DNA from 4 places in the Echinimonas agarilytica genome. Region 1 is predicted to be linked to each of the others. Evidence: predicted binding sites of a transcription regulator. Region 1 holds the regulator's gene; each other region holds the start of a gene.
What was found. The regulator ArgR, encoded in region 1, controls arginine synthesis, uptake and breakdown. The targets are predictions, from matches to a motif close to ANTGAATANNTATTCANT.
Positions count from the first base shown of each region.

Region 2: a site for ArgR is predicted at 3,866-3,883, ahead of argC (N-acetyl-gamma-glutamyl-phosphate reductase). Genes of this name have one in related genera too.
Region 3: a site for ArgR is predicted at 2,844-2,861, ahead of NAF29_RS01670 (aspartate aminotransferase family protein). Genes of this name have one in related genera too.
Region 4: a site for ArgR is predicted at 2,968-2,985, ahead of gltB (glutamate synthase large subunit). Genes of this name have one in related genera too.

Region 1 is NZ_JAMQGP010000010.1:46,290-54,636, forward strand. It holds gene NAF29_RS16800 (family 31 carbohydrate-binding protein) at 1-3,122, opposite strand, end outside; gene mdh (malate dehydrogenase) at 3,684-4,616, opposite strand; gene argR (transcriptional regulator ArgR) at 4,859-5,326, shown strand; gene NAF29_RS16815 (ammonium transporter) at 5,724-7,004, opposite strand; gene glnK (P-II family nitrogen regulator) at 7,045-7,383, opposite strand; gene NAF29_RS16825 (YacL family protein) at 7,606-7,959, opposite strand; gene msrP (protein-methionine-sulfoxide reductase catalytic subunit MsrP) at 8,076-8,347, shown strand, end outside.
Region 2 is NZ_JAMQGP010000001.1:333,782-342,128, forward strand. It holds gene metF (methylenetetrahydrofolate reductase) at 1-313, shown strand, start outside; gene NAF29_RS01400 (hypothetical protein) at 441-971, shown strand; gene ppc (phosphoenolpyruvate carboxylase) at 968-3,604, opposite strand; gene argC (N-acetyl-gamma-glutamyl-phosphate reductase) at 3,958-4,998, shown strand; gene argB (acetylglutamate kinase) at 4,995-5,765, shown strand; gene NAF29_RS01420 (ornithine carbamoyltransferase) at 5,802-6,713, shown strand; gene NAF29_RS01425 (argininosuccinate synthase) at 6,743-7,957, shown strand; gene argH (argininosuccinate lyase) at 7,960-8,347, shown strand, end outside.
Region 3 is NZ_JAMQGP010000001.1:398,070-406,416, reverse strand. It holds gene astD (succinylglutamate-semialdehyde dehydrogenase) at 1-451, opposite strand, end outside; gene astA (arginine N-succinyltransferase) at 471-1,487, opposite strand; gene NAF29_RS01670 (aspartate aminotransferase family protein) at 1,510-2,727, opposite strand; gene NAF29_RS01665 (hypothetical protein) at 2,937-3,965, opposite strand; gene NAF29_RS01660 (anthranilate synthase component II) at 4,033-4,620, opposite strand; gene NAF29_RS01655 (glycoside hydrolase family 16 protein) at 5,258-7,924, shown strand; gene NAF29_RS01650 (TonB-dependent receptor) at 8,001-8,347, shown strand, end outside.
Region 4 is NZ_JAMQGP010000007.1:7,244-15,590, forward strand. It holds gene NAF29_RS13255 (aminotransferase class I/II-fold pyridoxal phosphate-dependent enzyme) at 1-424, opposite strand, end outside; gene bioB (biotin synthase BioB) at 424-1,470, opposite strand; gene bioA (adenosylmethionine--8-amino-7-oxononanoate transaminase) at 1,577-2,872, shown strand; gene gltB (glutamate synthase large subunit) at 3,209-7,810, shown strand; gene NAF29_RS13275 (glutamate synthase subunit beta) at 7,825-8,347, shown strand, end outside.

The sequences.
Region 1 (8,347 bases):
TACTCCAGTGCATTCCCCGTTTTTCCAGGATCAGACATAGGCGTGAAGAAGCGCTCGTAAGACACGTAGTAACTCACTTGGCCTTCTAAATATTCACTTGGAATACTCAAGGTCGCTGAGTCGCCATTGCGAGAGCCTTCCACTGTGCCAATATGCTCGACTTGTCCTGACGCACCGTTGGTGCGAAAGAAGACTGCACGGATGCCATTGCCCCAAACTTCACTGGCAAGCAAAGAACCCGCTCGGAACACTAAATCAGTACCTTCAATATAAGTGTGATAACCGAACGTTGGAATATTGTTTGAATACAAGTTTGAACACATAGGCAGAGCCGATTCTTGCCATGTTAAGTCTGCAAAATCAGGCGTGGGTAAGTCGGCAACGAACCATACTCCGTTTACACCATGACCCACAGTATCGCTAGGCTGCGAATCGTTCACGTAAAAATACAGGTTGTCACCATCTAACGTCACTTGCAGAGAGCCGTCCTCGCGTAATGACGAGCCTAAGGTGACACCTGCTGGCGCAACCAGTTGATCCTCAGATGCAACAGTGTATGGAGGCCAAACACCGGCGCAAACGCCGTTACATTGACTTGGGCCACCGGCATCAACATCAAACGTGTACAAGGTAAACCCGGCTAGGTCCGAATCGGCACCTGCGACAAGGAAGTTGCCAAGCGTGGTATCATTCACCACAGCAACCGTTGCTGCTGGCGTCGGCTCACCTGGGTTAGTAGGGTCTGTTGGATCAGTCGGTTCTGTGGGATCCGCTGGGTCCGTTGGAGTTCCAGCATTTGCAGTGAATGTCGCAGATTTGTTAACCATCACCTGACTGAGAACATCGTCTTGAGCTTTAAATTCAAGCTCATAGGTTGTACCTAACATTGCTGGTACATCTCGATAAAACAAGCCATTTTCACGAGTGCCAGCGCGACAATCGCTGTTCACACAAATATAGTTCCAGCTTGCAGTCCATCCCTTATCTACGTGGTACACGCGCATGGTTGAATCATCAACATAAGCGATTCCAAATTGTTCTGCTGGCTGCACTGGAGTTTCAGGCTCTGTTGGCTCAACCGGAACTTCAGGTTCAAAGGGTTCTTCTGGCTCAACCGGAACTTCAGGTTCAGAGGGTTCTTCTGGCTCAACCGGAACTTCAGGTTGCGTCGGTGCTCCGGAAGAAGCCTCAAAAGTCACAGAGTCACCCACAATGAATTGGCTTACCGCGTCATCTTGAACTTTAAATTCAATTTGATAAGTCGTACCGATCACCGCAGACACTTCACGGTAGAACACCCCTTCTGATCGAGTAGCTGCGCGGCAATCGCCATTCACACACATGTAGTTCCAGCTCGCAGTCCAACCGTTGTCTACGTGATATACACGCATGGTTGTATCATCAACATAGGCGAACCCAAAGTTTGCTGCAGGAGTCACTGGAGTTTCAGGAGCCGCCGGTTCAGTTGGTTGCTCTGGTTCTATCGGTTCTTCCGGTTCCGTTGGAACCTCTGGTGCTGTAGAACCCAATGACGTGAAATCAACACGGTCGAGGTTCAACGCAGCATCACCTGAATCGAATCCGACCTTTACCGTTGCACCTGCGGGAACTTCAATAGACGTAGTTAACGGACGATACGTTCCCGCCCAGGAACCTGTGCCACTGTATGCAACGTTATTATCTGTGCCATTGACGTAAATAGAGATCGTGCCAGAGTTCATTGATGCAAAATACAGCGTCAATTCATCAGCCGCAGGGGCGTTTTCAAACGCCACTCCAGAGTTGGGCGTATAAATATACGCAACGCCTTGCCCACCTTGAGCTGCAGCATCATCAAATACTTGGGCATCACCCGACAACACTCCATTCTCTGCTTGCAGTGTCGTGGTGGTCGGCTCTGAAGGTTCAACAGGGGCGACTGGCACGGTAGGATCCGCTGGGTCGATTGGCACCGACTCTGAACCCGCCAACAGGAACCCGTTTTCCTCACTTACAAACTCAGTAAAATAATCCTTAATATCAGTGCTTTGCTGAATTCGCGAGTCCGTATATTTAAAGAAATTTGCACCGGCTTGATCAGCAGCACTCTCCCACTGAGGCTGCGACGTCCAATCGGCATTAATGTAATGCCACGCTTTGGTTGAGGGGCGCACAATTTCTGCATTCTTTTGCGTAAACCAGTCTAAATTGTTCACAATAGTGACTGGGTTTGCCGTACCTTGTGCAACTCCCTGGCTACTGTTAAATGGAATACCGAAATCGTATTGTGTCCCTAAATCGCCGTGAGGTGTCACTTCCGCGACAAACAGGGGGAGCCCTTCAATTTCTGCAATTTCTGCTTCTTCGTTAATGTCACTGGCAAATTGAGACACTCCCACCCAGTCAACATATTGCTTACCAGGCCAATAGCCCTGCTCTTGATTACCAAGGGCTTGGTTGGTGACACGTCCCGTACCGTGAAACGCATCTGACTGCCAAACATGCGCAACGTTAGATACGCCTTGCTCGTCTAGGAAGGTTTTAACGTATTTATAAATACTGCGGAATGCGTCAGCGCTTAAACCATGCGCATCGCCATTGAACTCATAACATGTTCTTAAAAAGAAACTTGTGTTTTGATGCTCTTTGAAGAAATCTGAAAGTTCTATTAGCAGGTCATCGTGCGTGCCGTTTTGAGCAAGCCCTTGGGCTTGACCATTGCCCGGACAAAACATGCCCAGCGCCACAACTTCAGGTTGGTATGTTTCAATCGCCCACTGAGCATTTTGAATTCCAGAGCCCCATTGGTTGCGACGCTCAGAATCACTACAACCGTCTGCGGTGTATGAGTTGTAGTTATCAATATTCTTCAACCCATCCAAACCTTTAAAGCAATAATTGGTTGTGGTCTCGGTGGCTCCTCGAGTCAGCGTTGTATACATGGTTAACCCATGTGGACGTGGCAGACTCGCATCCGCCATGTAGTCTTGAATTGACACTTGATCTTGGCCTAACAAGAACATCCGCTGGCCATCAGCGGGAATAGTCGGCTTACCCGCTGCTGCGGCGTAAGTTGCGCCCACGCAACCTGAGACAGCAATAGCAAGTCCTAACCCTTTATGGGAACGCTTCAATTTGGTCATTTTTAACCCCTCTAGCTCTTTGGTCTTTCCTGTCGCTATCGCAACGAGAAAGGCGTGTTATCTGTCGCATGAATTTGAAATCACAAACGACTAGATTGCGGTGAGCGTCCGTTTGAAATATCTCTGTATTTTTTGGCTCTATTGGCCAGAGATTTTTAAGTTATTCCTTTTGCAATTCACAAGTAATCACACCTTCACCAGCAAGGTTACAAATCATTAACAAATGAGAAATTAAAAACTACAACTAAAAAACAATGCGTGATCTAAGTCTGAACTTATCGTCCAAACAGTGATCAAAAACACAATAATGTTATCGATAACAGTTCAGTTAGCAACGAATTAATGCACCCTTAAACTGCAATAAATAATATTAACGACCTGCATAATGCATAAAAATGTTTTCGGTAACACAGAGTGAAAGAATCATTCAGGAAGGATCAACTATCGGATGAATTGACGTTGGGACGGGTTTAAGGCAGCGCGATTAAAAACGAAAAAACGAGCCATTGAGGCTCGTTTTCATTCGGTCAATCTATCTGCAATTGCAGAATTCGATGAGGCTTAACTTTTGACGAATTCAACGCCTTTGGCGATATCACCTTTGAGAGTATCGAGCATGCCTTCAAGTGCATCTTTTTCAAATGCGCTAATTTGCCCGTAACCGAGAACTTCTTCAACACCATTTGTGCCTAAGCGCAAAGGTTGAGCAAAAAATTCTGCATGGTCACTACCGCCATCGACGTAAGCACACTCAACAACATTCTCGCCATTCATGGCTTTGACCAAAGACAAACAGAAACGTGCTGCTGCTTGGCCCATAGAAAGAGTTGCAGAGCCGCCGCCAGCTTTAGCTTCAACGACTTCTGTACCTGCATTCTGGATGCGAACAGTCATCGCTTCAATTTCTTCAGCTGTGAAATCTAAGCCTAATTGGCTAATGAGCGGAAGAATAGTGACACCACTGTGACCACCGATCACATTGATGTTTACGTCAGCAGGGTTCAAACCTTTCGCTTCAGCAATGAAAGTTTCTGCACGAATGACATCAAGCGTTGTCACACCGAACAGTTTGCTCTTGTTGTAACAACCTTTTGCTTTGAACACTTCTGCAGCAATAGCGACTGTAGTGTTCACAGGGTTTGTGATGATACATACCGCTGCCGTAGGACATACGTCAGCAATTTGCTCTGCCAAGTGCTTCACAACACCCGCATTGACGTTGAACAAATCGGCACGGTCCATGCCCGGCTTACGCGGAACGCCCGCAGGAATCAAAACAATATCAGCACCTTCGAGTGCTTTATGTAAGTCGTCCTTGCCAAAACCATCAATTGCTACTGCCGTAGGGATGTGGCTTAAATCTTTTGCAACACCCGGAGTGACTGGGGCAATGTCATACAAAGCCAATTCAGAACCTGCTGGAAGTTGAGTTTTCAAAAGCAAAGACAACGCTTGCCCAATACCACCAGCGGCACCAAGAACAGCAACTTTCATAGTTATTCTCCTATTGAATAATTTTTATGTAGGGTAATTATATTATTAGTTCACTATCACAAGACTGAACCCGATTGAAGCTCATGATCTTGTGCTAAATCAAACCGCGAACACCGGACGATTTCCATTGTCCAATATCGTAAAGCAAAAAGTACGCGTTTAGTTCTCAATGCGCAGCAACCAAGTTTGCCGATTTATGCAAATTTATGCAAAATGAATGCATAACAAATTAAGGACTCGTTATGCAGACCAACCAGCAAGATACCTTAGTCAAAGCATTTCACAACCTGCTCAAGCAGGAGCGATTTGGTTCTCAAGGAGAAATAGTCAACGCACTCAAACAGCAAGGCTATATCAATGTAAACCAATCCAAGGTTTCTCGGATGCTCAGCAAGTTTGGAGCAGTACGAACACGTAATGCTAAACAGGAGATGGTTTATTGTTTACCCGCGGAATTAGGCGTACCTACGACTTCTAGTCCCCTTAAAAATCTTGTTATCGACATTGATCACAATGATTTAATGATTGTTATTCGAACAAGCCCAGGCGCAGCTCAGCTTATTGCCCGTTTGCTCGACTCTGTAGGCAAAGCCGAAGGCATCTTAGGAACAATCGCGGGCGATGATACCATTTTCATCACGCCAACCAAAGCTGTGAATATTGATCACACACTTCGCGCAGTACGGAATCTATTTGGCTACAACGACTGATCGTTTTTAACATGGATAATGGGCCATTTTTCGTTGCTTCGCTAAGATAAAATGGCCTAACGTCCAACTCTCAATGGGCTTTATGGCTAAGCTGCATCGACTCAAGCAAGTCACCTCCTTTAATCACACCGTCAGTCGCCTATTCAGCCCTACAGCGTTGTCTCTGCCAAATATTCAGCTCGTCTCTAGATGGCGACAAATGAATCACTATTCAGTATCTACTGTCGCATAGATCACGTCACAACGGGGTAAGACATACCTAATATTCACGCGCCTGCATTGAGTCAAAAATGAGATCATGATCTTGTCGCCAATACGCGGGATATCAACAAACAAATTCAAGGCATAAAAAAACCGGAGCATCCGCTCCGGTTTATTCAGATAAGTTGGTTCTAGCTTACTTGCTGCTAGATACGAACTCTGGGTATGCTTCCATACCGCAATCTGTAACGTCAGTACCAGCGTACTCTTCCTCTTCAGAGACACGGATACCCATGACTGCTTTGAGAATTCCCCAAACGATTAAGCTTGTTACGAATACCCATACGAAGATAGTTAATGCACCAACCAGTTGGCCCATGAACGTTGCGTCAGAATCAGACAGAAGTACCGCGAATATACCCCACAGACCAACTACACCGTGGACAGAGATAGCACCCACTGGATCATCAATTTTAACTTTATCCAAAGCCAAGATTGAGAACACTACAATCACACCACCAGCAGCACCAATCAATGTTGCTAATAGTGGAGTTGGGTCAGCAGGCTCTGCTGTAATTGCTACCAAACCAGCCAATGCGCCGTTGAGGATCATCGTCAAATCAGCTTTCTTGAATAAGATTTTAGCAACGATGAGTGCAGCAATCGCACCACCAGCAGCCGCAGCATTTGTGTTCAAGAATACGTTAGCAACTTCGTTTGCTACCGCAATACCACCCAATTTAAGAGTAGAACCGCCGTTGAAACCGAACCAACCCATCCATAGGATGAAGGTACCTAACGCTGCCAATGGCAAGTTCGCACCAGGAATCGCTTTCACTTCACCGTTAGGACCGTACTTACCTTTACGAGCACCCAACAACAATACGCCAGCAAGAGCAGCCGCTGCACCAGCCATGTGAACAATACCTGAACCGGCATAGTCACTGTAGCTCAATTCATACAGACCAAATACGCTGTCGCCGTTCCAAGTCCAAGAACCTTCCATTGGATAGATGAAACCAGTCAGTACCACTGCGAATGCTAAGAAAGCGAATAATTTCATACGCTCAGCAACCGCACCCGATACGATAGACATTGCTGTTGCAACGAATACAACTTGGAAGAAGAAGTCTGATGCACCAGCGTATTCGCCCATGTCACCAAAACCAGACTCTTTAGATGCGTCAAGAACCGATGCAATCGCTGCGTCGTCCATGCCAGCAACAGTTGTGATACCTGATAAGAAGTATCCACCGTCATACATAATTTCGTAACCACATACTAAGTACATGGTACAAGCGATAGCAAACAAGGCTACGTTTTTAGTTAGAATTTCAGTTGTGTTCTTAGCGCGAACCAAGCCAGCTTCCAGCATTGCGAAACCAGCGGCCATCCACATAACTAATGCGCCACAGACTAAGAAGTAAAAAGTGTCGATTGCGTATTGCAATTCGAAGATGTAATTAAGATTGTCCATTATTTTCTCCCGGATGTGTCAGACAGTGAAAACCAAACTCTTATAGAGCTTCGTCGTCAGCTTCGCCTGTACGGATCCGTACAGCTTGTTCCAAGTCATAAACGAAAATTTTGCCATCACCGATTTTGCCGGTGTATGCCGCTTTGCTGATTGCTTCTACTAAGCGCTCAACGCTTTCGTTATTCGTTGCGATTTCTAATTTTACTTTTGGCAAGAAATCGACTTGGTACTCTGCGCCGCGATATAGCTCTGTATGGCCTTTTTGGCGTCCGAAGCCTTTAACTTCAGTTACAGTCAGACCTTCAATTCCGACTTCTGAGATGGCTTCTCTGACATCATCCAGCTTGAATGGCTTGATGATTGCTGTCACAAGTTTCATCGTGTACTCCCTAGAAAAGTTTTATAATCGAAGGATTATTAACAAACATCATGCCAAGGAGAATTTAAACAATAAAAATCAATAGGATAGATTCAAATAGAAAGGTTTTATTAATAATTTGTAACAGTGATGCACAAATTTGATCAGCTCCAATGGATCAAAGTAGTGCAAGTTACAAGTTGCATCACATAAAAGTTACATGCAGCACCATTGCAGTGCAGCTTAAGGAAATAGGTGTTCTACCCATGCCTCGAGTAACTGTAAGAAATCTTCTATACCGGCATCCGCTTCGAGCGCCTCACCGTCAAGTTTTAAGCCATTCCCATCATCTTCGTAATCTTCAAATAAGCTGTGATGTTTCACAGAAATAGAATCATTATCTTTCGTTAATCGCCATTCATCACCATCTTCAAACCATTCATCTGGCCCTGACTTTAGGCGTTCAATTAAAGACTCTATATACGTCACTTCCGCTTCAAGTTCGTAACTTAACCATGCACCAAAGGCTTCATGAGGATGAGTCACTCTTGCTAGAGTTCTCAATTCACTGGGGTCGAAGAAAAATTCAAAGTCCATGGTGTTCACATCGGTTTAGTTCACATAATTATAATAATAGCGCATCCTGAAACGAGATTTTTTCGTTTAACACACGGTCTAATGCTTTGTGGGTATAAAAAGATGGAGTGTATGGAATGAAACGTGTTCGATTTAATCATTACTCGTTACCTGAGCATCAGGTAACATCAGAATCTTTGTACCTAAACCGGCGCCAACTCATTACCAGCGCCAGTGTCTTAACTGCTGCGGCAATGCTCCCAAATAGTGGCCATGCAGCCACTCAAAGTCGACTTAAGTTTATTAAAGACGACTCAGCTCTGGCCGTGACACCAGAAGCCAAAGCGACCACGTACAATAATTTTTATGAATTTGGCACGGGCAAAGACGACCCCGCGGATAATGCCCA
Region 2 (8,347 bases), on a different contig from region 1:
CTTACGCTTCCGTGACCGCTGTGTCACAGCCGGTATTGACGTTGAAATTGTACCGGGCATTTTACCGGTGACTAACTTTGTGCAGTTGCGCCGTTTTGCGGGCATGACGAATGTGGGTATTCCGCAATGGATGCACAAAATGTATGACGGCCTTGATGAAGACCAAGGCACCCGTAATTTGCTAGCTGCGTCTATCGCCATTGATATGGTTAAAGTATTGAACAAAGAAGGCGTGAAAGATTTTCATTTCTACACCTTAAATCGTGCTGATTTGTCGTATGCAATTTGTCATACACTGGGTGTGCGTGGGTAAAACGTCTGCATAATAGTGAATTCTGAAAAAGCCGCGTAGATTTACGCGGCTTTTTCTTTGGCTTGCAGGTTGAAGGCATGACCTTCATGATGAGCATGGAGCCTATTGCAATAGGAATAGAGTACATATGGAATCAGGATGGAGCGGCAATACCGACTTAATATGGGGCAGCTATTTCTTGGCTCTCTGTGGTTTTTTAGTGGTCATGAATTGGCGTGTTCCTGTTTTGCGCAATCTTGCTTTGGTCAATGTGGCGGTTGAATTTACCAGCTGGCAATTGATCTCGGCGCTTGAAGCGCTTCCCATTCAGTCGAGCATGTATTACTGGTTCTTATTAGCATGTGCGGTGAACTTGATTAAAGCGCTCATCATCCTAGTATTTATCAGTTTTGATATTGAATATCTGCGTAAAACGACCATTCGTCTACTGGTTATTTTCGTCGCTCTGGCGTTGATTTATGTGGTGAGATTTATTGATCAGTTTGTGGTTGGTGCGGGTCTTGAAGATAGCCGTGTTCAAGCGGGCTATTCAATTGTTATTCCTGCATTGCAAGGTCTTGCACTCATTACATTGGTCGCACCGGCGATCAACCGCTTTGTGGTGTTGGTGAGAACGAAGAGGTCGCGCCATGCAGCGCAACCCCTGATTCGACGTTAACCGGTATTTCGCATTCCTGCGGCAATACCTGCCATGGTCACCATCAGTGCCAATTCTAGGTCAGAATTGTCAGTCTGTTCACTGGCGCGGATCCGTTTCAACAATTCCGCTTGTAGGCGATGTAAAGGTTCCATGTAAGGAGCGCGCAGCATAATTGACTCACGGCTCCATTGCTCCTTGTCCATCAAGCTATCATCGTGCGTCAACGCCAATACGGTATCGATATCGGATGATAATTGCTCGCGTAGTTGTTGCCCCAAAGGACGAAGCTCGTCTGGAACCAATACTTCGTCGTAGTATTCGGACAGGCTTTGATCGGCCTTGAGGAATACCATTTCGAGCATCAGCATACGGGTGTTGAAGAATGGCCAGTCGGTGAACATTTCATCCATGATTGCACCACGGTCGTTCTCCATAGCCACTTTCAGCGCTTGGCCTGCACCTAGCCATGCGGGCAATACCAAGCGGTTTTGCGACCAAGCGAAAATCCACGGAATTGCGCGCAGGCTTTCAACTCCTCCCCCCACTTTCCGTTTCGCTGGGCGACTGCCCAACGGCAACTTACCAAGCTCTTGCTCAGGCGTTGCAGCACGGAAGTAAGGCACGAAGTCAGGGTTGCCGCGCACAACATCGCGGTAGGCCTTACACGACTCTTCAGCCAGTTCTGCCATCACATCACGCCAGCTATCTTTGGGCGTTGGCGGTGGTAGCAACATGCCTTCAAGCACGGCGCTTGAATAGATAGCTAAGCTGCGCACTGCCAACTCGGGTAAACCAAACTTAAAGCGAATCATTTCGCCTTGTTCTGTCACTCGCAACCCGCCTTTCAGTGATCCTGGAGGTTGCGACAAAATTGCGGTGTGAGCTGGTCCGCCCCCGCGACCGATTGTGCCACCACGTCCGTGGAACAAGGTGAGACGAACATCTTCTTTGTCGGCAAGTTCCACTAAACTTTCTTGAGCTGAGTATTGAGCCCAGGCGGCTGCCATTACGCCTGCATCTTTGGCGGAATCTGAATACCCGATCATCACTTCTTGTTTGCCATTGATGAAACCACGATACCAGTCAATTGAGAATAAACGGGTCATGCAATCCAGAGCACCGCTTAAGTCATCGAGTGTTTCAAACAATGGGGCAACAGGCATCGCCCACTTTACGCCAGCTTCGCGCAGCAATAATCGAACGGCCAATACGTCTGATGGATTACTTGCCATGGAAATGATGTAGGTGCCAAGCGTGTCCGGATCGGTTTCGGCAATCACTGCACAGGTGTCGAGCACTTCTTGCACTTCTGCGCTGGGTTGCCAATCGCGAGGAATAAGCGGTCGTTTACTTGTGAGTTCAGTTAAGAGGAAGGACTGTTTGTCTTCTTCGCTCCACTGCATGTAGTCACCTAAACCTAAATGGCGTGTGACTTCCCCGAACACTTCAGCATGACGTTCACCATCTTGGCGGATGTCGAGGCTCAACAAATGAATGCCAAAACAGTGAATTCGGCGAATAGTGCGTAACAACAAGTCGTTTGCGATTGACGCCATACCGCAATCAATCAATGACTCAAAGCAGGTTTGTAAGGGGGTGAGCAAATCTGCTTTGGTATTGATGAGGCCTGGTTGTTCAAGCGCGGCTAAGTTGCCTGATAAAGCACGGAACAATGCGTTGCGAGTGGCTTTCATCCGATCGCGTAATGATTTTAAAATCTCACGATAGGGTTCTTGGCATTCTCCGACCAAAGCACGAACGTGGCTATTGCACTCGTTCATCGACAGCTCTGCGGCCAATGAATTGAGATCAGACACATATAAATCGGCGGCTTTCCAGCGGCCGAGCATCAATACTTCACGCGTAATTTTGGCAGTGACGAACGGGTTGCCGTCACGGTCGCCGCCCATCCAAGATGCAAACTTAACTGGTCTGGCATCAACAGGAAGTGAAATACCTAATTGTTCGCGGAGTAAACCGTCGAGTTGTTCAAGATAATCGGGGATGGCTTCCCACAACGACGTTTCGACGACCGCAAAGCCTGATTTGGCTTCATCAACCGGAGTTGGTCGCTGGGTGCGAATCTCGTTGGTATGCCAAGCTTGGCTAATCAGTGACGACAAGCGCTTGTGCGTGCTGGCTTTTTGACTGTTGGATAAATGAGGGTGTTCCAGCTCTTCCAAGCAATCGGCCACTTCAATGTATTTATGAATGAGCGTACGGCGGCTCACTTCAGTTGGATGTGCTGTAAGCACTAATTCAACGGACATATCATTGATAGCGTCTGCAATCGTTTCTGGATTGACATCCTGCTCTCGCAATCGGGCAATTAAATCTTCAAACGGATGAGGTTTGTCGATGTCTTGATGGCCTGAGCGCGAAATAGTGTGATATTGCTCTGCGATATTGGCAAACGTTAAAAAGTGATTGAAAGATCGGGCTACGCCCATCAATTCATCATCAGAAAGATCGCGAAGTGTGGCTTCTAAATCTTGATGCGCTTCTTTATCGCCGGCTCGTGTCGCCTTAGAAAGAGTGCGAATATGTTCAACTTTGTTGAACAATTCCTCGCCAAGGTCTTGGCGAATGACCGTTCCCAATTGGCTGCCGAGCTTACGGACGTTAGCGCGCAGCGTTTCATACTGTTCCATGAATATCAGTACCTTTATATGAGCTAGCAAATTTATGGCCGGATACTATGTCCGGAACTATTCGTCTGTGTTGCTGACAAAGATCAATGCATAAGCAGCGAATGAGTTAGAGTTGTAGCAACTCTCGCCATTTGATTGTATCAATATATCCAGTTGGCTCAATCAGATTATCAATTGTCATTGTAATCAAGCTGAATTCACCCGCTGGTAAGTAAACTTTACATCTTGTTTATTGGAATTTTCAAATATTAATGCATATTTGTTGCATAACCATGCATCAAAAGATAATGTGTAACCCTTATTTTTAAAGTGGCATTTTTGTCGCTTTTTACGGCCCTATTTTCGGAATTATTATGACTCAAAACATTCGTTGTGCAGTGATCGGAGCAAGCGGTTACACCGGCGTTGAATTGGCTGCTCTCATCGCACGTCATCCTCAAATGTCGCTTGGCGGCGTATATGTGTCAGAAGCAAGTCTTGATGCGAATAAACCTTTGAGTCAGTTGCACGGTCGTTTTTTAGGGTTACTTGATACGCCTCTGACGCCATTGTCGGAAGAAGCGTTTGCAGCCATTGGTACATCGCATGATGTTGTGTTCTTGGCGACAGAACACCAAGTTTCAACACAGCTTGCACCAAAACTGTTGGCACAGGGTTTAGTCGTGATGGATCTGTCTGGCGGTTTTCGTTTTGCGGATGCTGACATTTACCCACAATATTACGGCTTTGATCATGCTGAGCCTGAATTGTTGAAAAAAGCAGTGTATGGATTAGCTGAATGGAATGCCGAGTCGATTAAAACCGCCAATTTAGTTGCCGTCCCCGGTTGTTATCCAACTGCCACATTAAGTGCATTGAAGCCACTCAAAGAAGCTGGGTTGTTAGATACTCAGCAATATCCTGTGGTCAATGCGGTCTCTGGGGTGACGGGTGCAGGTCGCAAAGCGAGTATGGTGAATAGCTTCTGTGAAGTGAGCCTTCACCCTTATGGTATTTTAGGCCACCGCCATCAGCCAGAAATTGGCACGCACTTGGGGCAAGACGTAATTTTTACGCCACACTTGGGCAACTTCCCTCGCGGTATCGTATCGACGGTGACGGTCAAGCTCGCCAGTGACGTCACTCAAGCACAAGTGACCGAGGCTTACCAAAACGCTTATGCCGGCAGCAAATGCGTTCGTTTATACGATGAAATGGCAGGACAATCTCCAAGCATTAAGAACGTCGTGGGTACGAGCCATTGCGACTTGGGTTGGAAAGTCGACGAAACCAGCGGTCACGCAGTACTTGTTGCTGCCATAGATAACTTGCTTAAAGGAGCCGCGGGTCAAGCGATTCAATGCGCCAATTTAAGATTCGGTCTGATTGATTTCCCACTGGAGGCGGCATCATGAGTTTGGTTGTTATCAAACTTGGTGGCGCAGTAATGGAGCAGGCAGAGCCTGCTCTAAACCTTTTTAGAGCCGTTGCGCAAATGCAAGAGAAAGGCTTTAAGGTGGTGCTGGTTCATGGGGGGGGAATTTTTGTTGAGCAACAGATGCAAGCGCAAAACGTCGTGAGCGACAAGCTCAATGGTTTACGTGTGACCCCTGATGAGCATATGCCGATTGTAGTCGGAGCATTGGCCGGTTATGCCAATAAGTTGTTGGTGTCTTATGCCAAGCAAAGCGGCGTGAATGCGGCGGGCATCAGTCTGGCCGATGGTGGTTTAACAACGGCAACAGAAGTGTCTTCTGAACTTGGTGCTGTGGGTATATGTAAAGCCAACTCTGCCGCATTGGTGATGGCTCTGACTGATGCTAACATTGTGCCGGTTGTTTCCTCTATCGCGATGTCAGAAACGGGTCGTTTATTAAATGTAAACGCGGATGATGCCGCAACAGTCATAGCGCAGTTGCTCCAAGCTGATTTGGTGCTACTATCCGATGTCGATGGCGTGTTAGACGGAAACCGTCAGCTCATTCCTGAGTTGGATGAGAAAAAAATCGAGCAATTAGTCGTCGACGGTGTGATCACCGACGGCATGATCCCTAAAACACGTGCAGCGTTGGCAACAGCTCGTTCGTTGCAACGTCCTATCGCAGTTGCAAACTGGCGTTATCCTGAGCGTTTGGCCGATTTATTGGCAGGCGCACCAGTGGGAACACGCATTTTGCCTTAGGCCCTGCAGATAAGGGCAAAATATTCGAGACAGCTTATGAATTTTGAACACTTGTTGAGCGTGAAAGATTTGGAGAAATCCACCCTCAAAGCGCTAATCGCTCAAGCGATTGATTTGAAGAAAAACCCTCAGAAATACCAGCAAGCATTGGCTGGTAAAAGCATCGCGATGATTTTTGAAAAACCATCGCTGCGTACCCGAGTTAGCTTTGATGTGGGTATTCAAAAAATGGGTGGTCATGCTGTTTATCTCGATCAGCAAAATGGTGCTTTCGGTAAACGTGAAAGCGTTAAAGACTTTGCACAAAATCTATCATGCTGGGTCGACGGTATTGTAGCCCGCGTATTTAGCCAACAATCTCTGATTGAACTTGCGGAATACGGCTCTGTACCTGTGGTGAATGCACTGTCAGACTTGTATCATCCATGCCAAGCATTGGCTGATTTTCAAGCTTTGACCGAGCAGTTTGGTGACGTGCAAGGCCGCACTTTAGCTTACGTTGGTGATGGCAATAATGTGACTCACTCGTTGATGCTCACAGCTGCTATTCTCGGCGTAAACATGGTGATTGTGACACCGCCAGGTCACGGTGTTGATGGCCAAGTGGTCGTTGATAGTCAGAAGCTATGTGAAAAATCTGGCGCAACACTCACCATCAGTAATGACGTTTCTGCGCTAAAAGGTGTAGATGCGATCTATGCTGATACATGGATTTCAATGGGCGATGAAACCCCATTTGAACGTATTGCAGAAAAATTCATGCCTTATCAAGTGAATCGCCAAATGATGACAGATAGTGGCGCGCAATATTTTATGCATTGCCAACCGGCGCATCGCGAAGAAGAAGTGACCGCAGATGTATTGGATGGTGATCAATCAATTATTTTACAACAAGCTGAAAACCGCATGCATGCTCAAAATGCCGTGTTGTTAGCTTTGTTGAAGTAAAAAACAGTTTGTAGTGGAGCCCGATTAAAATGACAAAACAAATTAAAAAAGTAGTACTTGCTTACTCCGGTGGATTGGACACATCAGCGATTGTTCCATGGTTGAAAGAAACCTATCCAGGCTGTGAAGTTGTGGCTTTCTGTGCAGATGTAGGGCAAGGCGAAGAAGAGCTTAAAGGTGTTGAGGAAAAAGCCCTCGCATCAGGTGCGACTGAATGTCATGTGGTTGACTTAAAAGAAGAGTTTGCTGCTGATTACATCTACCCAACACTCAAAACTGGCGCAATTTACGAAGGCACTTACTTGTTAGGTACTTCTATGGCACGTCCTGTGATTGCAAAAGCACACGTTGAAGTAGCCCGTAAAGTAGGCGCTGATGCGGTATGTCACGGCTGCACCGGTAAAGGAAACGACCAAATTCGTTTTGAAGGTTGTTTTGCTGCACTTGCACCTGACTTAACTGTGATTGCACCGTGGCGTGAGTGGGAAATGGAATCTCGCGAAGATTTATTAGCCTACTTGGCTGAGCGCGACATTCCTTGTAGCGCGAGCTTAACCAAAATTTATAGTCGTGATGCAAATGCATGGCACATTTCAACAGAAGGCGGCGAGTTGGAAGAAACTTGGAACCAACCTTCTGATCAAGTCTGGACTTGGACTAAGTCTCCAGAAGACGCGCCAAATGAAGCTGAGCTAGTGACTTTAACCGTCAAAAACGGCGAAGTGACTGAGCTCAATGGTCAAGCTCTCAGCCCATATCAAATGATTATTAAGCTCAATGAAATTGCGGGTGAGCATGGTGTGGGTCGTATCGACATCGTTGAAAACCGTTTAGTGGGTATGAAGTCACGCGGCTGTTATGAAACACCGGGCGGAACAGTCATTGTTGCTGCTCTAGAAGCCATTCGTGAATTGGTACTCGACAAGCGTTCTCGTGAGTGGTTGCACACCGTAGGTGAGCAATTTGCACACCTGGTATACGACGGACGCTGGTTCACGCCGCTGAAAGACTCTTTGTTGGGCGCGGCTGAAGGCTTTACTGCTGAGATGAACGGTGATGTTGTTCTGAAACTTTACAAAGGTTCTGTCACTGCGACTCAAAAGCGTTCGCCAAACAGCCTTTATTCAGAAGAGTTTGCAACCTTTGGTGCTGATGACGTCTACGACCAAAAACACGCTGAAGGCTTTATTCGTCTTTACACCTTATCAAGCCGTATTCAAGCGCTTAAAGCGCAGGAGAAGTAATCATGGCTTTGTGGGGGGGACGTTTTTCGCAAGCGAGCGATGCAAGGTTTAAAGCTTTCAATGATTCTTTGCCGTTTGATTACCGTTTGGCAGAACAAGATATTGTAGGGTCCGTCGCGTGGTCGATGGCGCTGCATCGTACCGGTGTTCTGACACAAGTAGAACAGCAACAACTTCAAGCAGCATTGGAAGAATTGCTGGTTGAAGTACAACAAGATCCAGACCAAATTCTACAATCGGATGCGGAAGATATTCACTCTTGGGTGGAAGGTAAACTGATTGGAAAAGTGGGTGATTTAGGTAAAAAATTGCACACTGGCCGGAGCCGTAACGACCAAGTCGCCACTGACCTGAAATTGTGGTGTAAAGAGCAAGGCGAAGAAATCTACG
Region 3 (8,347 bases), on a different contig from region 1:
AAACCGCCACAACGCCATGCGGTTTGTGACGCACATGCGCAGTGCCAACGGGCATTTCTGACTGTTTCTCGCCCGTACGTTCAGTATAGGCTTGTTTAGAGATAGCCACTTTTCCAACCATTGCAGCCGCCTCTGTGGCCGACTCCCACATCGGTTTGCCCGTTTCAAGCGCTATCAACTGTCCCAGCTCATCTTTGTGCGCACTGAGCACTTCAGAAAAGCGGTCGATGATTGTTAGACGATGTTCTAACGTTGTCATGCCCCAGATCACACTGGCCTGCCGTGCTGCAGTGATTGCCGCTTTTACTTGCGTTGAAGAAGCCGCTTGGCCTTGCCAAACCGTACCCTCAGTTGACGGGCTAATGGACTCAAAGGCAGCCCCCGCTCCGCTGAGCCATACTTCTGCAATATGATGCTGACCGGTCAACGACGACACTGATAGATTAGACATGATTCTTCTCCGCTGTCACTCAAGGTAGGGCGATGCAGCGAATGCTGTCACCGGGGTTTAGTCGCAACTGTTGGGCATCGTCAGCAGAAATAATCAGCTCATCATCATGGAGCCCACCGCGCAAGCAACCAGCACGGAAGTCTTTCGCGTTTATCGGTGCCACTAAAAACTGAGCCGCTTGCGATGGAACTTGGCCGCAAACCACCTGACAAACAATGCTATTTTGAACACTTTCAATCTTGGAGGTTTGACACTCAACCGTAGGGCCAGCATCAAAAATATCGACGTATTGGTTATACACAAACCCTTCTTGCTCAAGCAACGCTAAAGCCGGAGCCGTGTCTTTGTGAACTTGACCGATGACTTGCTGCGCGGGTTCACTGAGTAAATTCACGTAAATAGGGTATTTCGGCATGAGCTCAGCGATGAATTGCTTTTTGCCAATGCCGGTGAGGTAATCTGCCGTTGGAAAATCTAAATCGAAAAAGTGATCTTGCAGCCACACCCAAAATGGTGAGACGCCCGTAGCGTCAGACACGCCACGCATTTCAGCAATAATGGTTTGACCAAAGCGCTCTAGGTTTGAGGCAATGAACAGAAAACGGCTTTTTGATAGCAGTCGGCCGTTCAAGCCTTCACGATGAGTCGGTTTCAAAAATAAGGTACACAGCTCGGCAGCGCCCGTGTAGTCATTACACAAACTCAACGTACCCACGGTTTTATGTACACCTAATTCTGGAGAAGAATGCACCACACTGCCCAGTCGATAGTGGTAAAAGGCATCTTTAAGGCCAACAGCAGCCTCTATGCCTGCTGTGCCCACAACTTCTCCTGTGACTGTGTCTTCAGCAACAAATAGATAGCTTTCGCCAGCAGGCGCAGACACGCTTGACGCAAAAGACGCTTCAGACAATGCAATCTTTTGCATCAACAAATCATCGTTGACAGGCAGCGAGGTAAAGCCAACACCGGATTGAACCGCTATTTCTTTTAAAGCCTCGAAATCAGCGTTTTCAATCGGCCGAATAACAATCATGCTTTACCTCAATTCGCATTGGTTAGCCGTTCACAACAGCGGCAACGGCACGTTCGATTCGAGCAAAAGCTTCATCAATATCGGCTTTTTCAATATTCAGTGCAGGTGCAAAACGAATAACATTCGCGCCAGCAACCAACATCATCACGCCCTCAGCGACCGCTGCGACTAAAAAATCACGCGCTCGACCTTGATATTGTTCACTCAATACCGCGCCCAACAACAAACCTTGGCCACGGACTTCAGCAAAAACATGATGCTTTTGATTAATCGCTTCAAGTGCGTCACGGAACCATTGCTCGCGTTGAGCAACACCACTGAGGGTCGTTTCATTATTCACTTCGCTCAGTACTGCAGAAGCAACGGCACACGCAAGCGGATTACCACCATAAGTGCTGCCGTGGGTGCCCACTTTTAAGCTGCTAGCAATCTTGGTTGTTGTGAGCATAGCTGCAATTGGGAATCCACCGCCGAGCGATTTCGCCGTGGTTAAAATATCGGGAACAACATCTGTGCCCATGTAGGCATACAAGTCACCGGTGCGACCCACGCCCGTTTGCACTTCATCAAAAATCAACAGCGCATTATGCTTGTTACACAGCGCTCTGACGCCATTAATAAATTCAGCGGTTGCAGGAATCACACCGCCTTCGCCTTGCAGTGGCTCAACCATCACTGCACATGTTCTGTCTGAGATCAGCGCTTGCAATGACGACAAATCATTAAACACGCCATGCTCAATGGCTCCCGGTTTAGGGCCGAAACCATCCGAATATGCAGTTTGTCCGCCAACGGTCACAGTAAAGAAGGTGCGTCCGTGGAAGCCATCTTTAAATGAGATGATTTGGTCTTTGTCTTCACCAAAATTCTCAAGCGCAAAACGACGCGCGAGCTTCAAAGCGGCCTCGTTAGCCTCGGCCCCTGAATTTGCAAAGAATACTTTTTCAGCAAATGTTGCATCCACCAATTGCTGCGCCAATTTTAAAGCAGGCTCGTTGGTGTACACATTGCTTAAATGCCAGAGTTGATTACCCTGCTGCTGCAACGCTTCAGTCAGTACAGGATGACAATGCCCTAAACAGTTCACCGCAATGCCACCGGCTAAATCAATGTACTCACGTCCATCTTGGTCCCACACGCGAGAGCCTTCACCTCGAACTGGGATCATGGCTGCTGGCGCATAGTTGGGCGCCATGACTTCATCAAATGTCTCACGTGATACAGGGTGCTGATCGGTCATTATTATTTCCTCTACTCGGGCACTGGAGTCAGCAGTATTTGGCAGTTATTCTGCTCTGGCTAACAGTGCGATTCATTATCTTTAAGGTTTCTATCAAAGTACACTTTTGAATAAAAATAGAATTTTTATTCAAAATGTGAATATATTGTGACTATTTCATGCACAAAAAGTGCATAGTTCGACTTTCATTTCCAAAAAAACAGAAACGTTTATCGTCGTCGTAATCGGGAGAGAGTTGTTAAATCGTGCTCACTCAGGGCAAGCTCGGATAACAACATATGACTTTGGTGTGGTGTGAGAACGCACGCGTCATTCAACCAGCGATATTGGCTGTAGCCCCGCGCTTGACGAATGACTTGTGCTAATTCCGACAGTTGTTCAACGGGCAAATCGGCATCCACTTCACGGGTCAGTGACGCCAACAATTTACCCGTTGCCCCAAGCTCAGCCAGCAATGCATGCTGCAAGCCTGTGCTTCGCGTTAAGTGTGCCAGTAACACACGAACAGGAGGCTTAATACTATTCAGTTGGTCGTACGCTTGCTTCTGCCCAGAGTCACGCGCTTTTTCCAACGCGAGTTTGATCTGACCATCAAACAAATGTACAAAATTCTGGCTAATGGCAAGAGGCGCAAGGCCCTGCACAAGGGACGCCATGCTCACCGTTGCAGCGCATAAACCACGTTCATGCGCTAATGCAGCGGCACATTGTGCCAGCTCTTGCGACCATTCTAAAATCCGCCGATTGAGTAACTTGCAAAACCGTGCCTCGCGTGCAGCCGCTTGCACCATGGCAAATTCAATCAGCTGCCGAGCCAACATTTTACCGTTAAATTCCGCCAACGCTTCATCCAGAGAGGTGACAAAATCGTTGTGTGAACCTGTGATTTGCCGAAACCTTGGCGCATTCACCCACTGCAATAGCTCTTTGGAAAGCCACGACTCGCTATTTACCGCACGTCGCATGGAATCGTCGGTGTCAGATTGATCCATCACCAAATCCAGCATACCAGGCAGTTGTTCGCCTAATGTGAGCCTTACAAATAGAAGTCTGGCAGGGTTTTGCGACGATTGTTGCATCGCCAATTCAAGCCGCTCGGAAAGTTTGGTTTCAATCGCGCCAGCTGTGACTTGCTGTTGTTGATGACCAAACCACGTGAATTGCTGACGCACCAGATAATCAAAGAATAATCCCTGGTAGTCAGTGTGGCTTGTGTCACTTTGCGCAAAGGCGTTCATAGGTCTCAACTGTTTGAATCAACGGCAACATTACATCTATGTCTGTACTATCGCTCGAAATGAAGACTCAGCCAAGTTTTTGCGTTAAAAAATTGTTTAATAACGCATGGCCGCTCTCAGTTAGAATGGATTCTGGATGAAATTGCACACCCCACAAGGGCAATTCAAGGTGCTCTATGGCCATGATTTCTTGTTCACCCGTTTCGGGCTGAACGCAAGTTGCAGTCACCTTGAAGCAATCAGGCAAGGAATCTGGCGCAAGCAATAATGAATGATACCGCGTCACTTGCAGTGGATTGGCTAATTCAGCAAACAAGCCGCTCGCTTGATGATCAATCAGCGAAGTTTTGCCATGCATCACGCGATGCGCTCGAACCACCTTGGCACCGAAAACTTGGCCGATGGTCTGATGCCCCAAGCACACGCCTAAAATCGGTAATTGACCGGCAAAATGACGCACCAACGCCAGCGACTCTCCCGCTTCGTCGGGCGAACACGGGCCTGGAGAGATGACTAGGTAATCGGGATTTAGATGTTCGACCTCGGCAATCGACACCTCATCATTGCGACGCACCACAACTTCTTCACCCAACTGCTGAAAATACTGCACAAGGTTGTAGGTAAACGAGTCATAGTTATCGATCATCAGAAGCATTGAATAAGCTAAACCTTTTAAATGAATACAGGCCCTATCGGTATATCTCTGCTGCCCGCTATTTAGAGTATCGCAACTCACATAGTTACGAGCAATCAACTGCGCGCGCATTATCGGTTATATACATCAGAACTTAAAGTTCGTTCACACCAGTGCGCCACATCAGAAATGATCTAGCAAGGAGGGATATTTGGTGCAAAGCCAGTTCTTGGGCTGGCGATACTGGATATTTACTGCCCGTTAAAAGGCCTGACCATTAAAAACTCACAGCGAATACTGCTCAAAAAATTTAGGCGGTTTGGCTCGAACTTATCCTGCTTAAAATTCATCCAACATGTCGTAAAAACTCTCTATTTATCACCCTCCGATTTGTTTCGATGAGCGAACAAAACATTTAGCTGATACGCTACGCAAGCCTTGCTACATATAGACATAGCGTTATCTAGATCACACTAATTCATGAGTTCAACGGAGCCAGTACCACTTCATCTAGTGACCAGTCCATTTCAACGGATTTATCAAATTACACCCAAACAATTGAGTTACCGTTTCGCTACAAACTGATAGCAAATAAATGACTCATTCAAATCTGCTGTCAGGTTCGTCATAAGAACTTAAGGTATTACTGGAGACATGAATGAACACATGTAGCGCTAAGCACCTCAAAACGGTGATCATGACATCGCTTATTGCCGCAGTTGCCGGTTGTAACGGTGCCAATACCGACTCAAACTTTGAATCTGTTGACACATCGGCTCCGCCTGTCAGTTGGCAAATGATTTGGAACGATGAGTTTGAAGGAACAGCGATCGACTCAAGGAAGTGGGAACACGAAGTCAACTGTAGCGGCGGCGGCAACAACGAGAAGCAGTGCTATACAGATTCCCCAGAAAACTCTTTTATCAGCGACGGAATGCTGCACATTGTGGCCCATAAAGCCGAAGAAGGGGCTACTTTGCCGTACACCTCGGCAAGATTGAGAACCAAATACAAGGGCGACTGGACTTATGGCCGCTTTGAAATGCGCGCTAAGCTTCCAAGTGGCCAAGGTAGCTGGCCAGCTTTTTGGATGCTTCCAACCGACGAAGTGTATGGTGGTTGGCCCAAATCTGGCGAAATCGACATTGTTGAAGCAGTGAATCTCAAAGTAGAAGATGATGACGGAGTCGCCGAAGCATTTGTTCACGGCACCTTACACTACGGCAAGGAATCACCTAATAATTCAAATTCTGGACGCGCCTACGCATTGCCTGATGGCGTTAATCCAGCTGACGACTTCCATACATACGCAGTGGAATGGCAGCAAGGTGAAATTCGTTGGTACGTCGACGATTATTTATATGCCACTCAACGACAGTCTGACGTGGCATACAATGCCGATGGTGACCCCTTTACGCTCAAACATCGCGGCTGGTTCGCAGAATATTTTGATGGGGTGACCGGGGAACTTGAAACGCAGTGGAACAGCGCACCTTACGACCAAGATTTTCACCTGCTATTAAACCTTGCTGTGGGCGGTGACTGGCCAGAAAACGTCAACGACTTGGGCATTGACGACTCGGCATTTACCAACGGTCAGTCCTACATTGTTGACTATGTTCGTGTGTATCAATGCAGTACAGATCCACTCACAGGCAAAGGGTGTGACACGGTTCGTGCCGGCTACGACCAACTCGAAGACGAAGCAAATCCAAGCTATGCCTTAGTGGAAGGTAAAGCGCCCATGCCAACGCCTCCATCAACCGGGCCTGCATCGGATTTAATCATTTTTGATGATGCCATCAACCCAGATTGGCCTGCGTGGGATTGCTGTGGAGGGTCAACGCCAGCAGAAGTCCAAGACGATGCCGAACATGGCACAGCCATTGAATTCTCAATTGGAGCAGAGCCCACTGTGATGGGGTTTGTCACCAAAACAGGGAATGGTGGTGGCGGCACGCCCTATGATGCTTCATCCATCCTCGAAACCGGTACCATTACATTTGAAGTCAAAGTGGAATCGTTACCCACTGTAGCCAATGCGCAGTGGCTATTCAAAATTGAATCGAACGATACGTCTTCAGCCGTAGAAATGCCCCTTACAAGCAGTGTTGAAGGCGTTGCCCCCCCTGTAGGTCAATGGCAGCAATACACTTACAACATCAAAGACCTTGCCGATGCAGGTTTAGAACTGAGCGCCATTGATGTTTTGATGATTTTCCCGGCGTGGGGGGCGGGTGAAGGTGCGGTATACCGCGTTGATAACGTAAAAATTAATACCGGACTAACAGCACCTGAATTGGTGTTATTTGAAGACACTCAAAATGCTGCATGGCCTGCCTGGGATTGCTGTGGAGGGTCGACTCCGGTGGAACAAACAGACGATGCAGACCACGGTGCAGTGATTGAATTTTCAGTAGGCGCAGAACCCACAGTAATGGGATTCAGCACCAAGTCAGGCAACGGGGGCGGCGATCAACCTTTTGATGCCAGCAGCATTTTTGAGAATGGGGTTGTGCAATTCGAGATGAAAGTTGAATCAATGCCTACCACTGCTGATGCCGCTTGGTTGTTCAAAATCGAATCCGGCGATGCGACAACGGCAGTTGAATTACCACTATCAGACAGCGTTGAAGGCGCAGCCCCCGTCACGGCGCAATGGCAAACCTACACCTTTACATTAGCCGATCTTGCATCTGCAGGCTTAGACCTCAGCGCAATCGACGTGTTGATGGTATTCCCAGCTTGGGGAGCCGGTGAAGGCGCAATTTACCGCTTAGACAACGTTAAAATTTTTGACCCTACGGCGCAAAATTCCGCGGGCGGTTCGCTCACTTTGTTTGCCGATACCGCTGCCGACCAATGGAGCATTTGGGATTGTTGCGGCGGTAGCACCCCTCAAGAAATACAAGACGAAGACGGCACCAAAGGCACCGTTGCTGAGTTTTCAATTGGCGCCACTGAAACCGTTATGGGCTTCTTAGCAAACGATGACGTGTACTTCGATGCATCGAGCTTGCTCAGTGGTGGTTATATCCGCTTCGAGATGAAAGTTGTCTCTATGCCAAACGACACTAGCGCGCCTTGGCTATTTAAAGTCGAGTCTGGCGACACCACAACGGACGTTGAATTATCACTTTCAGACAGCGTAGAAGGCACCGCTCCTGAAGTAGGTGTTTGGCAAACTTACACCTTCATGCTTCAAGACTTACTCAGCTCAGGCTTAGACGTAAGTGCCATTGATGTCGTCATGGTGTTCCCCGCATGGGGCCAAGGCAATGGCGCGGTTTATCGCATCGACAACGCTGTCATTGCTGCGGATTAATCAACACACACTAGCGATTGCTGGCAGCCGAACTGCCAGCCCTTACGCACAAAGTACAATAATTAGAAGGGCAGTTATGAAAAATTTAACTTTCAAAAAGACTCGTCTGACACTTGCGATTTCACTATTACTCGGGTCGGGCGCAGCAGCACCAGCATTTGCTCAGGAACAAGCACTTGCCGAAAAAGATCTGGAAATCATTCAAGTCAAAGGGATCCGCGGCAGCTACATGCGTGCCAGCGATATGAAACGTGAAAATTTCGGTGTTGTAGATGGGATTTCAGCCGAAGACATCGGTAAATTTCCAGATACAAACTTGGCCGAATCATTAGGTCGGATCACAGGTATTTCTGTCAGCCGAACCAATGGCGAGGGCAGTGAAATTACGGCGCGAGGATTTGGTCCTGAGTTTAACTTGGTGAC
Region 4 (8,347 bases), on a different contig from region 1:
GTCCGCCATCAATCAAAGACGCATGATTGAGCTTATCTTGGACGATCAAGTCGTCCTGTTGCATTAAGCTTGTCAGCACACCTTGGTTCGCGCTAAAGCCCGATCCAAACAACAATACGTCTTCGCAGTGTGTCATTTCAGCGAGTTGCGACTGCAGATTGGCGTGTAATGTATGATGGCCAGTGATCAAGGTTGAGCCACCACTGCCTGCGCCATACTTTTCAACGGCGCCGCTAAACGCTGAAATCACCGAAGGGTGCGCGGCTAAACCAAGATAGTCATTACTGGCAAAATTTAACCAACGTTGCTGACCACGGACCAACCAGCGCCCCTGCCCTCGATCATTGGCGTGAATGTCGCGCCAATTATTGGACTGGCGCTTCGTGTCATTGGCCCACCTTATGCGGCGGTGGAAAGCACTCATTAGTTCACTGCGGCGTCGTAGAACTTCCCTTCTTGCTGTTTGTTCTTCAGCGCTTCTTCAATCACATATTCCTCAACTTCATCACTGTAACCCTTGGCTGCTTCTGGCTGAATGCCTAAACGTTGAAATAATGCTTGGTCTTTTTCTGCATCAGGGTTGCCAGTGGTCAATAATTTCTCACCGTAGAAAATACTGTTCGCCCCGGCGAAAAAACACATCGACTGCATCTGCTCATTCATTTGTTCGCGTCCAGCGCTCAAGCGGACATGTGCCTTGGGCATCATGATTCGTGCGACAGCAATAGTGCGAACAAAATCAAACGGGTCGAGATCTTCTTGCTCCGCCAATGGGGTCCCTTCAACTTTAACCAACATGTTAATTGGCACACTGTCTGGGTGCTCATCAAGATTGGCCAAAGACATCAGCAAGCCACTGCGATCGTTGTCTGACTCACCCAACCCCACAATTCCGCCAGAACACACATTCATGCCAGCGTCACGTACGTTACTTAGGGTGTCCATGCGATCTTGATAGGTGCGCGTGGTGATAATTTCACCGTAAAACTCTGGCGATGTATCAAGGTTATGGTTGTAATAGTCAAGCCCGGCAGATGCAAGAACTTGAGCTTGATCTTTGCTCAGCATGCCCAGTGTCATGCACGTTTCCATGCCCATTTCACGCACGCCTTCGACCATTTTCAAAATATAAGGCATGTCGCGATCTTTTGGATTGCGCCATGCCGCTCCCATACAGAAACGTGTACTGCCAATTGCCTTGGCAGCTCGGGCTTTTTCAAGCACCGCTTCAACTTCCATTAACTTTTCGGCTTCTAAGTCTGTGCTATAGCGAGCGCTTTGTGGACAGTAGCTACAGTCTTCAGGGCAAGCTCCCGTTTTAATGGAAAGCAAAGTGCTAATTTGAACTTCATTTGGATTAAAGTGAGCACGGTGTACCGTTTGCGCTTGAAATAATAAGTCATTGAAAGGTAGTGCAAATAACGCATTGACTTGGGCAAGCGTCCAATCATGCCGAACCGATTCAGTCATGGTGTTTATCCTTGGGTTGCATTCCGCATTTATGATGGCTAGTCTAGCGATTGCCGCCGTTCAGTCAACGGCATTTTTTTACCATACGTTGACTACTGATTACATTATGACCAAATCTATCGATACTGACTTCGACCAACGCCATATTTGGCATCCTTACACCCGTGCCAATCCGACCAGTGCCAATTATGCGGTGTCGCATGCCAGTGGGCATAGCGTGACTTTTGACACCGGTTGCACTGTGGTAGACGGCATGGCCTCTTGGTGGAGCGCTATACACGGCTATCAAGTACCTGAGATTAATACGGCTATCCAATCTCAGATAGGTCAAATGAGCCATTTCATGTTTGGTGGTGTGACGCATCAGCCCGCAGTTTCTCTGTGTAAAAAATTAGTGGATATAACCCCACACTCGCTGCAACGCGTTTTTCTATCAGATTCGGGATCTGTATCAGTTGAGGTCGCTATGAAAATGGCGCTGCAATATTGGCAAGGCGCACGACAACCCTGCAAAACAAAATTCATGACGGTTCGAAACGGATACCATGGTGACACATTTGCCGCCATGTCGGTGTGCGATCCGGTCAATGGCATGCACAGTCTGTTCTCAGAAGTATTGGCCCAAGCTTTATTTTTACCTGCGCCGCCTGCCGGTTTTGATAGCCCAATTGATCATCAATGGGTTGCTGAAGCCGAAGAAGCTTTTGCACTTCATCATCAATCTTTAGCTGCTTTTATCATTGAGCCGGTAGTTCAAGGCGCTGGCGGCATGCGGTTTTACGCCCCGCATTATTTGTCAGAGATTCGTCGCTTGTGTGATGAATACGGAGTACTTTTAATTGCCGATGAGATTGCTACAGGATTTGGCCGTACAGGTAAAATGTTTGCGGTGGAACATGCAGCCATCACACCCGATATTATGTGTTTGGGTAAAGCTCTCACCGGCGGAACCCTGTCACTAGCTGCAACCTTGTGCACGAATGATGTGGCCGAGACCGTCTGCCAATCGGCGGCGGGCGTATTTATGCATGGCCCCACTTTTATGGGCAATCCGCTCGCATGTGCAGTGGCCAACGCCAGTATCGAACTACTAATGGCATATGATTGGAAATTCGAAGTTGAACGCATTAACAAGCAACTATCAACGCAACTTGCTCAATGTGCCACACTCAATTCGGTCAGAGATGTGCGTGTGCTCGGCGCTATTGGCGTAGTTGAAACACATTCACCCATCGATGTGCTGTCACTTCAAGCTGCGGTGATTGCTCATGGGGCTTGGATACGTCCATTCGGTAAGCTCGCATACGTAATGCCTGGCTACAGAATGACCAATACTGAGCTGACCACTTTAACATCTGCAATTTACAAAGGCTTGCTTGAATGCGAACAAAGCGAGGTCTAACTCCCTGCTATTGCTAAGGTTTTGTCGATTTTATTGATGCTGATTTCACAACTCTCATGCAACATGGCTATTGCCCTTCAAAAAAAATCACTTAATATGCATAATTATTCATTCGTTTTATGATCTACTTCGGGTTAAAAACGTTGAAAATCTGGATAATGCAGTCGGTTCTACGACACCCAAATTATAATAATAATTTCTAAATTCAGCAGACGCGTTCGCCTATAGCGTTAGCAGACTCACCCTCCGGTAGGGCCTGACAGTGCTCATTAAGCGTGCGTTTAAGAAAATATTTACTGGAACTTAGATTCCATTGACCCAAAGACGGGAAACAATATGACCCACAATACTTCATCTCAGGGCTTATACCGCTCAGACTTTGAACATGATGCATGTGGCATCGGTTTTGTCGCTAACCTTAAGGGCCAAAAGTCCCACGATATCATTGAAAATGCACTAACCATGCTAACCTGCATGGAACACCGTGGTGGTACAGGCTACGATGTTAAAAGCGGTGATGGCGCAGGCATTCTCATTCAAATCCCTCACAGTTACCTCGCAGAAGAAGTGCAAGCGTTAGGCTTCACCTTGCCCACAGTCGGACATTACGGCGTTGGCATGATCTTTCTGCCACAAGACGAGAAAGTCGCCACTCAGTGTCGCAATGTTCTGAACGACAACATTAAACGTCTTGGCTTGAAGCTATTAGGCTACCGTCATGTTCCGGGCGATAATTCTGGGCTCGGCCTCGCATCGCGCGAAAGCGAACCCACCATCGAGCAAGTGTTTATCGCTAAGCCAAAATCGCTCGATCAAACTGAATTTCAACGTAAATTGTTAGTGCTGCGTAAGTACACGGCGCATTTAATAAACTCAACAATTAGCAACCAAAAAGACGAGTTCTACATTGCGTCTATGTCCAACCGCACGATCGTGTATAAAGGGCAATTCACCACTGCTCAAGTGCGTGAATACTACTTAGAACTACAAGATGAGCGCGTGGACTCTGCGTTAGCCATGTTCCACAGCCGCTTCTCAACTAACACATTCCCTGCATGGCGTAGAGCCCAACCATTCCGCTTTTTGTCGCACAATGGCGAGATCAATACGGTAAAAGGTAACGTCAATTGGATGGCGGCGCGCGAAGCCTTGTTTGAGTCAGTGAACTTCTCGAAAGAAGAACTGACCATGTTGTACCCAGTGTGTAACCGCGATAACTCAGACTCTGCAAACCTCGATATGGTTGTAGAATTGTTAGTGCTAAGCGGCCGTCCATTGTCACAAGTGATGATGATGCTGGTACCAGAAGCTTGGCAATCACAAGAAGACATGGACAAGGTGAAGCGCGCTTTTTATGAATATTACGCGTGCATCATGGAACCATGGGATGGCCCAGCGTCTATTTCATTCACGGATGGCCAAGTGATTGGCGCAACACTGGACCGCAACGGCTTACGCCCTTCTCGCTACCTCGTGACAAAAGATGACATGGTCGTCATGGGTTCAGAAACTGGAACTTTGTGCATCGACCCCGCTTCAGTGGTTGAAAAAGGCCGTTTGCAGCCCGGTAAAATTTTCATTGCCGACTTAAACCAAGGTCGCATTATCAGCGATGACGAAGTGAAAGCTGAAGTCTGTGCAACTAAGCCTTATGGTGAATGGTTAAGCAAAAACAAAATTGTTTTAGATGACTTACCTACACCGAGCGAAGTTCAGCAGCAACCCGCACCTAAATCGTTGCGTATGCATCAAAAAGCGTTTGGCTTTACACATGAAGATCTTAACCTCGTGTTGGCCCAAATGGTTGGTACAGCGAAAGAACCTCTAGGTGCAATGGGCGCTGACAACCCATTGGCTGTGCTATCGGACAAACCACAGCATTTATCAAACTACTTTAAGCAGTTGTTTGCCCAGGTCACGAATCCACCCATTGACCCAATTCGTGAAGAAATGGTGATGTCATTACGCACTTACGTGGGCGCAAATCAAAACTTGCTCACTGAAACTGCAGCACATTGTCACAAAGTCGAGATTAAGCAGCCCGTCCTCAGCAACGAACAGCTGATGAAGTTGAAACACATCGATCATGACCACTTTCAGTCTAAAACCTTAAACACACTGTTCCGCGCGACCGGTAAAAAAGGTGAATTGGAAGGTGCAATTGATCGCTTATGTCGTTACGCAAAAGATGCGGTTAATGACGGCTACTCAATCCTCATTTTGAGCGATCGCAATGTCGACACTGACCACGCCGCAATTCCTTCATTGCTTGCCACTGCAGCAGTACATCATTATCTGATTCGTCACGGTTTACGCGCCAAGGCCGACATTATTGTTGAGTCTGGCGATATCCGCGAGACGCATCATTTTGCCACACTTATTGGTTACGGGGCTTCTGCTGCCAACCCTTATATGGCGATAGAAACACTCAACGAACTGCGTAATGACAACGTCATTAACTCAGAGTGGAGCAACACTCAGGTTCTGACTCGCTACATCAAAGCAGTCAATAGTGGCTTGTTGAAAATCTTCTCGAAGATGGGCATTTCAACACTGCAAAGTTACCAAGGAGCTCAAATTTTTGAAGCCTTGGGCATTAACTCTGAAGTTGTACAACAGTATTTCACCGGCACTGTCACACGGATTGAAGGTATTGGTTTAGACCAAATTGCCACCGAATCATTAAAAAATCACCGTGAAGGTTTCCCAGACGAAAGCCGTATTCACGTGGACGACATTCTGGCATCAGGAGGTGAGTACGCTTGGCGTAACGATGGCGAACGTCATTTGTTTAACCCCACTACCATCCGCTTATTGCAGCATTCTTCTGCCAAGAACGACTATGAGCAGTTCAAAGAGTACACCCAAGAAGTCGACAACCAAAGCACCGAAGCATTTACCCTGCGTGGCTTATTGAAGTTTAATTCTGACCGCCCTTCTATTTCCATCGACGAAGTAGAACCGGCCGAAGAAATCTTCAAACGTTTCGCAACTGGTGCAATGTCATTTGGCTCTATTTCGTGGGAAGCGCACACAACACTTGCCATGGCAATGAACCGCATTGGCGGTAAGAGTAATTCAGGGGAAGGCGGAGAAGATCCAATTCGCTTTACTCCACTTGAAAATGGCGATCGCATGATCAGCCGAATCAAGCAGGTTGCATCAGGCCGTTTTGGTGTCACCAGCCACTACTTGGCTAATGCTGATGAGCTTCAAATTAAGATGGCTCAAGGCGCAAAACCTGGCGAAGGCGGACAACTTCCAGGGCATAAGGTAGATGCATGGATTGGCCGAACTCGTGGCTCCACTCCGGGCGTGGGGCTCATTTCGCCACCACCGCACCATGACATTTACTCAATTGAAGATTTAGCACAGCTGATCTACGATTTGAAAAATGCCAACCGCGATGCACGTATCAACGTAAAATTAGTATCAGAAGCGGGTGTTGGTACAATTGCTGCCGGTGTGACCAAAGGCTACGCGGATGTAGTGCTGATTGCCGGTTACGATGGCGGTACAGGTGCCTCACCATTAAGTTCGATAAAGCATGCTGGATTGCCATGGGAATTGGGCCTAGCAGAAACGCATCAGACCCTCGTTCGCAACCGATTGCGTAGCCGAATCACCGTGCAGTCTGACGGCCAAATGAAAACCCCTCGCGATTTAGCAATAGCAACATTACTTGGCGCTGAAGAATGGGGCATTGCAACTGCGGCATTGATTGTTGAAGGTTGTACCATGATGCGTAAGTGTCACCTCAACACTTGCCCTGTAGGCATCGCCACTCAAGACCGAGTGCTGCGCGGCCGTTACAATGGGCAAGTTGAACACGTGGTTAACTTCTTCACCATGATGACGCAAGGCTTGCGTGAACTCATGGCTGAATTAGGTTTCCGCACGATTAACGAAATGGTAGGTCAATCGCAGTGTTTAGACATACGAGATGACCGCGAACACTGGAAGTTCAAACATGTTGATTTAAAACCAATCCTGCATAAAGAAGAAGCCGTTGAAGGCGAAACTTTGTATCGCAGTGTTGAGCAAAAACATTTGATCAACGACATCGTCGACCGCACGTTAATTGCGGATGCACAACCTGCGTTAAGCAATGGCGAAAATGTTAGTCTCACAAGCCCTATTATCAATACCGACCGTTCAGTTGGCACCATGTTGTCGAACGAAGTGAGTAAGAAATACGGTGCAGAAGGCTTACCTGCGAACACCATTGGTGTGAAATTTGACGGTTCCGCGGGCCAAAGCTTCGGCGCATTCGCAGCGAAAGGCATTCGCTTTGAACTCGAAGGCGACGCCAACGATTACTTCGGTAAAGGTTTGTCAGGTGCAGAGCTGGTTGTTTACCCACCCAAGGTGTCAACCTTCAACCCACGTGAAAACATCCTTATCGGTAACGTTGCATTCTTTGGGGGTACTTCGGGTGAAGCATTTATTCGTGGTATTGCGGGAGAGCGTTTCTGCGTACGTAACTCAGGTGTCACGGCTATTGTTGAAGGTGTAGGCGACCACGGTTGTGAATACATGACCGGCGGTAAAGCCATCATTTTGGGCAATACCGGTCGCAACTTTGCAGCGGGCATGAGCGGCGGCGTAGCCTATGTACTCGATGTGAATGGCGACTTTGCTAGCAAGTGCAATATGGAAATGGTTCAGCTCGAAACCATTGACGATGCTGAAGAATCCAATGAACTCAAGTCGTTGATAGAAAAACATCAGCAACACACGGGGTCAGATGTAGCCGCTGAATTACTAGCAGACTGGGAGACTTCTCTCACTCGATTTGTGAAAGTGATGCCAGTGGATTACAAGCAAATGCAAGCTTATATGAAACAAGCTCGCGATACGGGCCAATACGACACTGAGCAAGATGTTGCAGCAGCCGCATTCGACATGCACCTAGCATCACTTGCAAGCGCCAAATAAGGAGGAGCGATACTATGGGAAATCCAACAGGTTTTTTAAAATTAGACCGACAACTACCAGCGGATCGCGATCCATCTGAGCGTTTGATCGATTGGTTAGAAGTGCATGAGCACATGCCTGAAGATGGCATTAAAGAGCAAGCGTCTCGCTGCATGGACTGTGGTGTGCCGTTTTGTCAGAGTGGCGAAAGCCGCTTTGCACCGCAAGTAGCGGGCTGCCCAGTGAACAACCTTATTCCAGAGTGGAATGACTTGGTGTACCACGGTCGCTGGAAAGAAGCGGTACAACGTTTGCACAAAACCAACAACTTTCCTGAGTTTACCGGCCGCGTGTGCCCTGCTCCTTGTGAAGGTTCGTGCGTGTTGGGAATCAATGCGCCGCCGGTCACAATTAAGCATCATGAGTACGCCATTATTGAGCGTGCTTTTGAAGAAGGCTGGGTCGTTGCCGAGCCGCCTTCACGCCGTACCGGTAAAACCGTAGCAGTCGTAGGTTCAGGCCCCGGTGGTTTAGCCGCAGCTGCACAGTTAAACAAGG